DNA from 3 places in the Paraburkholderia caledonica genome. Region 2 is predicted to be linked to each of the others. Evidence: riboswitches for the same ligand, from Rfam matches in the RefSeq annotation. Region 2 holds a riboswitch; each other region holds the start of a gene.

Region 1 (3,270 bases), on a different contig from region 2:
CGCGGACCGCTCACGATCCACTCACCGCCCACGCGCCATCCTGCAATACTGCGATTCACCGTCAGCGACGCGAAACGCCGCGCTCGCCGCACGAGGTCGGTATCGTTGTCGAGGTCGACCGGATTTTGCAGCGTCACCGACGCGCGCACATCGGTCTTGCCTACACGTCCGCTCCACGATCCTTCGAGTCCTTGCACTTTTGCATGGCCCACGTTTTCGGCCAGATAGATCCCCGGCGTCACCTGTTCATAGTCGATCAGATTCGAATAACGCGTCTGGAAAGCACTCAAACGCATCACACCGAGCGCATTGGATGCGTACTGCAACGCTGCTTCGATCGAATGACTGCGCTCCGGCTGAATGGACGGATTACCGCTCAGCGGATAGTACAGATCGTCGAAGCTCGGTGCGCGAAACGAACAGGAATAGCTTGCGCTTAGCTTCCAGCGCGACGTGATGTCGAAGCCATAGCCGAGATAGTAACTGTTCGCTCCGCCGAAATCGGAGTACTGGTCGCGCCGCAGGTTAGCCTGTATCTGGTTGCGCCCGAAGCGTGCCGTATAACCGGCGAAGCCCGAGTCGACATGACGAGTGGGCGCGGCAAATGTATCGGAGTCGAGACTCTGGTCCAGATGCTCGTAGCCGACCTGCAGTTTCTGCTGCGCGGCCAGCGCGAAATCGCTTTGCCAGGTGTACTGTCGATTGTCGGTGTCGAAGCGGCCGTTATACAGACCGTTGGTGTTCGACACGCTGCGGTCGTCGCCTTGCGCAACGATGAAGTGCGTGGTCCACCAGTCCGTTAGCTTGCCGTTAGCGAAGGCGGACAACTGACGCACTTTCGTGTACAGATTGTTCAGATCGGTCGGCTCGCCGTACGCATTGTCGTAGCTGTTGTTGCCGTTCGACTGCAGATAGCGGACGCCCGCGTCCCAGTTGTCGGTGAACTTATGGCGCAGCGAAGCGGAGATGCTCTCGTTCAGATAGCCGTTCGCATTGGGGTTCGCATTCGGCGCCTCACGAGGATTGAGCGCGGAAAAACCGTCGTCTTTCGAACGCGCGAGCGAGATGTTGAAGGTCGTGCGGCCGTCCTTATCCAACGCGCCGTTCGCGCCCACCTGTTGCGTCTGCGTGTGGTAGCTGCCGTAGCCCACGGAAAAATTGAAACGCGGCGGATGATCGCCGCCGTCTTTCGTGAACACCTGAACCACGCCTCCGATCGCGCCCGAGCCATACAAGGCCGACACGTTGCCATTCACTACTTCGACGTGGTCGACCTGATCGAGCGGAATCTGCGCGATTTGCGCGGTGCCGAGACTCACGGAATCGACGCGCACACCGTCAATGAGAATCAGCGATTGCGTCGACGACGCGCCGCGCAGATACAGGCTTGCTGTCGAACCGGGGCCACCTGTGCGCGAGATTTGCGCGCCGGGCGCGAGTTGCAGCAGACCCGGCAGATCGGTTGCGGTGGTGTCGGCAATGTCCTGCTGATCGAATAGCGACGTTTGCGGAATCGTGTCGGCGAGCGCTTGAGGTCCGCGCTCGGCGGTGACGACGACGGGCGACAAAACAGCAGGTGATGATTCGGCGATAGCGACGGATACAGCGCTCGTAGCAACAGGCGCGACCGGTGCGACTGCAACCGACGGCGCAGGCGAACTGTCGGCGGCTTGCGCATGCGCGAGCTGCGGCAGCCCTGCAAATGCGAGCAGCGCCGCGCGGGCGATAGGGGACAGCATGAGTGAAGTTTCCCGTGGATGGCGTGCGCGGCCCGCTTCCCCGCAGGCCGTCGCGTAACGAGGCGCGAGCGCTTTTGACTTCATTTCGCGGGCGCGCGCCTCTCCCTCTGGCCGGTATCCGGGCTGACGACGCTCGATCCCGCCTTCCCACGCGTGACGCGCAGTGGCACACTCGCATGTTGAACTGGAACACGCGATGGGGATCGAACTGCAAACGCGAACTGCAAAGCACGAAGTGCAAAGCGAATGCGGTCGCTTACCGTTGCGGGGGCAGCGCAGGTTCGCGCGTTCAGGTGAACGGCGCGCCCTGCTTCCCGTTTAACTGCACGCGCAATGAATTGCGCGCGCGGGCACCAGAGTGCGGCCAGTGTATGAGCGGCCTCGGGGCCAGTCAAGAATGCGGGTCACGACAGCGATGATTCGGACAGGAGCAGAGTATTGTCCGACGCGATCTGTGACACACGAGTACTTTTTCATCTTCAGTCGAAAAAAGCCTGCATAAAGCGGTGTTGTTACGTCTCGAAACGAGACAAATGTCGGAACGTGCGGCATTCCGCGCTAAAATGCGAGGTCTTTAGAGGACGCAGCACATGCTCACCGAACTCGAAACACTCTCACAGAATATCGGCAAGCTGATAGCGATCAGCCAGCGCCACAACGAAGCGCGCGTTGCGCTTGAAGAGCAGCTCGCCCAGTCGCGCGCCGAGGCAGAAGCCACGCGCACGGAACTTGCCATGGTTCGCGAGGAACGCGATGCACTGCAAGCGGAGTGCGACGCGCTGTCGGCCAAGATCGACGACGCTCAAGTGCGGCTCAATGCGATCCTCGAAAAATTGCCGCGCGCTCGCGGGCACAACGAGCCGGACAACCAGCTCGATCTGCTCGAGCCCGCTCAGCATGAAGTCGAAGCGGAGAGCGACGCCACTCGCCATGGAGAAAATGCATGACCACCAAGCAGATCGAAGTATCGATTCTCGGCGTGCCCTATCGTCTCGCCTGCTCGCCGGAAACGGAAGGCGCGCTGCTTGAAGCAGTCGCACGAGTCGACGCCGAAATGTCGAAGATCCGCAATAACAGTAACGTGCGCGGCACGGATCGTATTGCTGTCATGGCCGCGCTGTCGCTGGCATCGGAACTGCTTAAGCTGCAATCGAGCGTGCGTCACGGAGAAGCATTTCCCGCTGAAGAAATCAGGCGTACAATGCATCAAATGAACGAACAACTGGGTACTGTGATCGAGCAGTACACCATGCAGTAAGCAGCAAGTTTGCAACGTGTCTGGAAGTAGAAGTGGCCGGTCTTCGGGTCGGCTGCAGATTCAACCAGGTGGCACACGTAGCAGCTGAGCAAAGCGCGTGAGAGCATGCACGAGCACACTCGGCAAACGTTTCACCTGAATGGTTTTAGCTTCATCGGTTTAGCTTCCCTGCCTGGTTCGCCAAGGTCATATATTCCTTGAACCAATGCCATGTGCACGGTTGCGGAAATTTGTAGCACGGGCGTGCGCGTCACTCTGTCTGATGTACCCGAA
Region 2 (3,270 bases):
CACCACGGCGCCGTGCGTGACATCGGGATCGTCGCCGGCATCCTTGATCGTGCCGGCTTCGGCGCCGTCATCGGTCAACCGGCAGAACACGAGCGGCATCGGCACATGCTGGCCCTTGGGCAACACGATTTCGGCCACCTCGCTGACCACACCCGCGAGCAGCAGACGCGCGGCCGCCAGCGACGTGGCGGTTGCACAACTGCCGGTCGTGTAGCCGCTGCGCAGCGGTGCGGGTTGTTCAGGCGTTTCGTCGCGCATGAGCGTCACGCCGATGAAGCAGCGTTGAGGTTATCGGCAACACTATGGACGCCGTTGGCAGCGCAACGCTTCACTACATCGTACAAGGTGATCGGCAGCGCTTGCCGCCACGTATCGAAGCCACCGAGCGGCTGAGCGTCCGCAAGCGCGATTCGCGTGAGCGTTCCGCCATGTTTGTCACGCCATGCGGCAAGCGCCGCCTCGCCTTGCAGCGTGACCGCGTTCGCGACCAGCCGGCCGCCGTCGCGCAAATTGTCCCAGCACGTTTCGAGCACGCCGGGCACCGTCACGCCGCCGCCAATGAACACCGCGTGCGGCGCGGCCAACCCTTCGAGCGCTTGCGGCGCGCGGGCCGCTACGAGTTGCAAGCCCGGCACGCCCAACGCATCGCGATTGTGCTCGATGAAGCGCTGACGCTCCGCGTGCCCTTCGATGGCGATCGCCCGGCAAGTCGGATGCGCGCGCATCCACTCGATGCCGATCGAGCCGCTGCCCGCACCCACGTCCCACAACAATTCGCCGGGCGTCGGTGCGAGTCGCGCGAGCGTGATCGCTCGCACATCGCGTTTGGTGAGCTGGCCGTCGTTACGGAACGCGTCGTCGGGCAGGCCGCAGGTGAGCGGCAGGCGCGGCGCGCCTTCGGTCGCGCGGCATTCGAGCGCGACCAGGTTCAACGCGGCGACATCGCCCGGGGACCATTGATCCGCGCGGCCGTCGATGCGGCGCTCGTCGTCGCCGCCAAGATGTTCGAACACGGTCATCCGCGTTGCGCCGAAACCTCGCGCGCTCAGCAGATCGGCAAGCGCGGCGGGTGTGCGCTCGTCCGCGCTCAGCACGAACACGCGTGCGCGGTCATGCAAATAAGCGTTCAGCGTGGGCAACGGCCGCCCAACCACCGACACCGTGGCCACATCCTGCAACGGCCAGCCGAGCCGCGCCGCCGCGAGCGATAACGACGACGGCGCGGGCAACACGCGCAGTTCGCTGGCCGGCAACTGCCGAGCCAGCGTCGCGCCGACGCCGAACAGCATCGGATCGCCGCTCGCCAGCACGCACACCGAACCGCCGCGCTCGGCCAGAAGCGGCGCGAGATCGAATGGGCGCGGCCACTCGGCGCGCCGCGCGGCCAGCCGCGCGGGCAACATCGACAGATGACGTTCGCCGCCGTAAATCACCGACGCCTCGAGCAACGCACGCCGTGCGGGCCGCCCCAAACCGGCGAAGCCGTCGTCGCCAATGCCCACTACCGTCAGCCACGCCGACATGCACCCTTCCTCATTTTGTATCTCAAACAATGCACTGCGCCACGCCGGTCAAAGCGTCCAGCCTCGTTGTGCTATCCGAAAAAAGGCATAATACAGCCGCCGGTGCCCTTCGGGGCCTAACAGGGAACACAGCGGGAAGATTGCCGCTGTGGCTGCCCCCGCAACTGTATGCAGCGAGTCCGCCTGCGCTTGGCGCCACTGGTTCAACCGGGAAGGCCGCAGCGGACGACGACCTGCCAGCCAGGAGACCTGCCGGCCAGACTGTTCGTGCCAGCCAACATCGGGCGGGGTGTACCGATGCCGCAGCAATGCCGTTTTGACCGCTTGCTCGGGCCGTCGCGCGACGCTAACCCGGTGTCCGTCTTGAATCCAGCTTCGCCCTCCACTGTCTTGCCCGACGCGGCATCTGCGCTGCGGCCCTCGGCGTGTCCGGGCCTGCTGCGGATCGTGGCGGCGCGCGACGGCGGTATTTGTCGGATCAAGCTGCCAGGCGGCGAATTGAGCGCGGCTCAGGCCGAGGCGATCGCCAACGCGAGCGCGCAGCATACGGCGGGTGTGATCGAACTGACGAATCGCGCGAATCTGCAATTGCGCGGTGTTCGGGCCGGCCATGAAGCTGCGCTGGTCGCCAAGCTGATCGATGCGGGGCTCGGACCGGGCGCTGCAAGCGGCTCTGAAAGAATGGGCGATAGAGCGCCGACCGATTCCGCCGAAGACGATCACGGTCACGATCGAAAAGCGCACGCCCTCGATGCCGCCGCCGCTGACGACGTGCGCAACGTCATGATCAGCCCCGCTGCCGGACGCGACCCGTGCGCACTGTTCGACACCAGACCTCTGTGCACCGCCCTTCTCACGCTGCTGCAAAGTGAACCGCGTTTTGCGGCGCTATCGCCGAAATTCGCGTTATTGCTCGACGGCGGCGAGCGGCTCGCGAGAGTGGACCACCCGCATGACGTGTGGCTCGCGGCAGCACAAGATTCGGCCGGTGCGGTGCGCTTCGTGTTCGGGCTCGCGGGCTGCACGACCGTGGATGCAAACGCGAGCGCAAACACGCACATCGGCGGGAAGTCGCCATCGTCATCAGGCAACGCTGCGAACTCGTCCGAAAGATCGCATGCGGATGCGACAGGCGCGTTGGCCTCGGTGCTGCCGTCGCAAGTTCCGGCGCTCGTGCGCGCGCTGCTGCATACGTTTCTAGATCTTGCCGCTGCCGACGCCACGCGTATGCGTCATCTGCTCGACACCCATTCGGCGGACGCGATATTGCAGCATGCGCAAACCTACGTGGATTTTCCACTGACACGCGACGCGAAGCTCGGCGACTGGCGTCGCAGCACGACCGCCGATGCCTCGCTGCGCCTCGGCGCACATGCGCAACGCGCCGCGGATACATGGCATGCCGGCGGTCAACCGCCGCTCGGCCGTATCGATGCGACCACGCTGCACGGCCTCGCCGCGCTCGCGCAACAACATGGCGACGGCACGCTGCGCATCACGCCGTGGCAAAGCGTGCTGCTGCCCGATATCCGGACGCTCTCAGTGCCCGTTGTGCTTGCCGCGCTGAACCCGCTGGGCCTCGCATGCGATTGCGCCGAAGCCATCACGCACCTGATCGCGTGCGCCGGTTCCACTGGCTGCGCGAAAAGCCTCGCGGATACCAAAGCCGACGCATTGAATCTCGCGAAGCGCCTGCCCGCCGGCGTCGACGTGCATTTGAGCGGGTGTCCGCGCTCATGTGCTGCCG
Region 3 (3,270 bases), on a different contig from region 2:
CAGCGACAGCACGGGCGCGCCGCTTGCGCGCGCAAGGATCATCGGATCGAGAAAGTCGGGCCCGGTCTTGAACACGCGCACACGCCGCCCCAGTCGCCGATGGTAGCGCGCGAGGCCCGCGGTGATCGTGGTCTTGCCTTGACCCGACGCGGGCGCGCTGATAAAGAGCGCAGGGCAGGCGGACACGTTCAGAACTCCACGCCGCGCTGCGCTTTCACGCCTTGCTCGCGGTACGGATGCTTGACGATGCGCATTTCGGTGACGAGGTCGGCCGCTTCGATCAGCGCATCGGGCGCGTGGCGGCCGGTCACGACCACATGCAGCATCGCCGGACGCGCGTTGATGACGGACAGCACTTCGTCGAGCGGCAAATATTCGTACTTGAGCACGGTGTTCAGTTCGTCGAGGATGACCATCTGATAGTCGCCGCTTTCGATCATCCTGCGTGCTTCGTCCCAGCCTTTGCGTGCGGTGGCCATGTCGGCGTCGCGGTTCTGCGTGTTCCAGGTGTAGCCGTCGCCCATCGTCACGAAGTCGCAGTTGGCAATCGCGCCGAGGAAGTCGCGCTCCGACGTATGCAGCGCGCCCTTGATGAACTGCACGACGCCAAGCCTCATGCCGTGGCCGAGCACACGCACGGCCATGCCGAAAGCGGCGGTTGTCTTGCCCTTGCCGGTGCCGGTGTTGACGATCAGCAGGCCCTTTTCGACGGTCGCGTTGGCCTGCTTCTTTTCGTGGCCTTCGCGCCGGCGTTCGGTCATGCGTTGATGCGATTCGGGATCGGTCTTCATGGAAGGTCCTGTGAGATGGTGGTGACACTGTGTGCTGGCGCTGGTGCGGTCGATGCGATCGCCACGGTGACACCAGCGTAAACGGTTTTGCGAGCGATCAGATGTGCGGTGCAACCGGCGGCCACCGCGAGCAACGCGCACGGTTCGCATACGCCGTCCACGCCGAGATGCTCGCGTGCGGCGGCCGACGGTTCGTGAACGCCAATCGCGAGAATCTGCTCGCGGCTGAACACTTGCAGCGTGAACCCGTGACGCGCGCAGAACTCCAGCAGGCCCGGTTCGTCGGCTTTCGTTTCAATAGAGGCTACCGTTGCAATCTGTTCGAACGTGTGCGAACCGAGCGCGGCGCGCACCGCCGTTTCGATCTCGTCCGCCGATGTATGCAGGCGGCAACCGATGCCCACGCTAAGCGTTTTCATTTCGCGTCCGGCGAAGATGCCGCATCTGATGAGCCTGCCGCGGCGGCACGCGCGAGCGCGAGCGACGCCACGCCGCCTATCACCACGATCGCAGGCGAGCCGAGTCCCGCGCGCGCGACGGCATCGGCGAATTCACCAAGCCTCGAAAGCGCATGGCGTTGCTCCGGACGCGTAGCCGATTCGATCGCCGCACACGGCGTGTCGGCGCGCATGCCGGCTGCGAGCAATGCGCTGACGATATCCTTCAGCCGCCGCATGCCCATGTAGATGACGAGCGTCATGTGGGTGGCGGCGAGCGCGCCCCAATCCGGCTCGCTGCTGCCCGCACCGTGGCCGGTCACGAATATCACGCCTTGCGCATGATCGCGGTGTGTAACCGGAATGCCGATAGCTGCGGGCGCCGCGATTCCGGCTGTGATCCCGCTGATAATCTCCACCTCGATTCCGGCCGCATGCAGCGCCTGCTGCTCTTCGCCGCCTCTGCCGAATACGAACGGATCGCCGCCCTTGAGTCGCGCGACGCTGCGCCCAGCATGCAGATGATCGAGCATTTGCGCGACGATGCCTTCTTGCGGCGTCGACGGATGACCGCCGCGTTTGCCGACGTAAACAATGGACGCGTCGGCGCGCGCGAATTGCAGCACGTCGGGATTCACGAGATCGTCGACGAGTATCACGTCGGCTTGTGCGAGGGCGCGCGTTGCCTTCAACGTCATCAGTTCGACGTCGCCGGGCCCTGCGCCGATCAGCCACGCGCGTGTCATCGCGCCTCGCTAACCGTGCACGGCAACGACGTTGCGCGCTCCGCCGGCATGCGCCATGCAGTGCGGCGCGCGAACGAGCCCAGGTGATTGGAGATCGAAGTCATTCAAGCGGTGTCTTCACGCACGACGGCACGCGCGGGTGCGAACCCGGCTGCCTCGCCGTGCTTCAGCGCCTTCACATCCGTCCCTCGCGGATTCCGGCTGCCGGCGACGTGACGTCGAGAAACGCACGGTCGCCTCCGCATCTGGCCGGTATCCGGGCTGGCGGCCTCACGCGCTTTGCCTTCCCGCCCGCATTCATTCGAATGTATCGGACAGTGGCATCGAAAACGCATGCGCGGTGCAGCATGAACATTGCACCGCAGGTCGCTTACCGTTGCGGGGACAGCACAGATTGAGCGCGGGAGCGCTGCCTGTTTCCCGTTTAACTGCACACGCGAATGCATGTGCGGGCACCAAACGCGCGCATACGATAGCACACGAGAAGCCCGTGCGATAAGCGGAGAAGCCCGTGCGATAAGCGCGCCGGGCCCGCGTTTCCTTGACGGCGCCAGACGGTCGGCCTAAACTCGCACGCACTTCTGGTGCTCGTGTGCGCGCTCGTGCGCATGCAGTTAAACGGGAAACAGGGCGCCCGCCTGTCACGGTTTGGGTCAACCTGTGCTGCCCCCGCAACGGTAAGCGAAAAGTGACGTCACGGCGGTTTGCGTGGCGTCGCAGTGCCGGCTTCGGTGTCCACGCGCAAGGCCGCGTGGGCATATCACCACTGGGCGAGAAATCACTCGTCCGGGAAGGGGAAGCGGCGCTTTCGCCAGCCCGGATACCGGCCGGAACACGAAGGGCGAACGTCGCGGGGATGCGGCGCTGCGCTCATGCCCTCACACCCGTTTTCTGCGTTTTTCCTGTTGTAGCAAGGCCGTCGTTCATGCCCGAGGCACGCGCTGGACCTCATGCGTGCGGACTACGCCGGCCGGCGCCTGCAACTCCTGGGATGGACCTCACGATGCAAACTCAAATGCGCAAGATCCCCGTCACCATTGTCACGGGCTTTCTCGGCAGCGGCAAAACCACTCTGTTGCGGCACATTCTTCAGCACGCGGGCGGCAAGCGCATCGCGGTGATCGTCAACGAGTTCGGCGAACTCGGTATCGACGGCGAAATCCTTAAGGGTTGCGGCATCGGTTGCGACGAGAACGGTGTCGAAACGGAAGGGCAATTGTATGAACTCGCGAACGGGTGCCTCTGCTGCACCGTGCAGGAGGAGTTTTTTCCGGTGATGGAAAAGCTCGTCGAGCG

The links. A riboswitch is a leader RNA that binds a small molecule or an ion and turns the genes downstream of it on or off. The one in region 2 is predicted to bind cobalamin.
Region 1: it holds a riboswitch for cobalamin, as region 2 does, so the genes downstream of both, H281_RS0100695 (TonB-dependent receptor domain-containing protein) here and H281_RS0114765 (oxidoreductase) in region 2, are expected to answer to the same signal.
Region 3: it holds a riboswitch for cobalamin, as region 2 does, so the genes downstream of both, cobA (uroporphyrinogen-III C-methyltransferase) here and H281_RS0114765 (oxidoreductase) in region 2, are expected to answer to the same signal.

Annotation. Positions count from the first base shown of each region.
Region 1 is NZ_KB911034.1:139,476-142,745, reverse strand. It holds gene H281_RS0100695 (TonB-dependent receptor domain-containing protein) at 1-1,739, opposite strand, end outside; cobalamin riboswitch at 1,832-2,112, opposite strand; gene H281_RS0100690 (ATPase) at 2,330-2,686, shown strand; gene H281_RS0100685 (cell division protein ZapA) at 2,683-2,997, shown strand; RNA gene ssrS (6S RNA) at 3,160-3,270, shown strand, end outside.
Region 2 is NZ_KB911037.1:454,271-457,540, forward strand. It holds gene H281_RS0114755 (cobalt-precorrin-5B (C(1))-methyltransferase) at 1-258, opposite strand, end outside; gene H281_RS34665 (bifunctional cobalt-precorrin-7 (C(5))-methyltransferase/cobalt-precorrin-6B (C(15))-methyltransferase) at 264-1,523, opposite strand; cobalamin riboswitch at 1,609-1,794, shown strand; gene H281_RS0114765 (oxidoreductase) at 1,878-3,270, shown strand, end outside.
Region 3 is NZ_KB911056.1:7,940-11,209, reverse strand. It holds gene H281_RS0133555 (cobyrinate a,c-diamide synthase) at 1-186, opposite strand, end outside; gene cobO (cob(I)yrinic acid a,c-diamide adenosyltransferase) at 189-791, opposite strand; gene H281_RS0133545 (cobalamin biosynthesis protein) at 788-1,210, opposite strand; gene cobA (uroporphyrinogen-III C-methyltransferase) at 1,207-1,974, opposite strand; cobalamin riboswitch at 2,205-2,449, opposite strand; cobalamin riboswitch at 2,540-2,820, shown strand; gene cobW (cobalamin biosynthesis protein CobW) at 2,978-3,270, shown strand, end outside.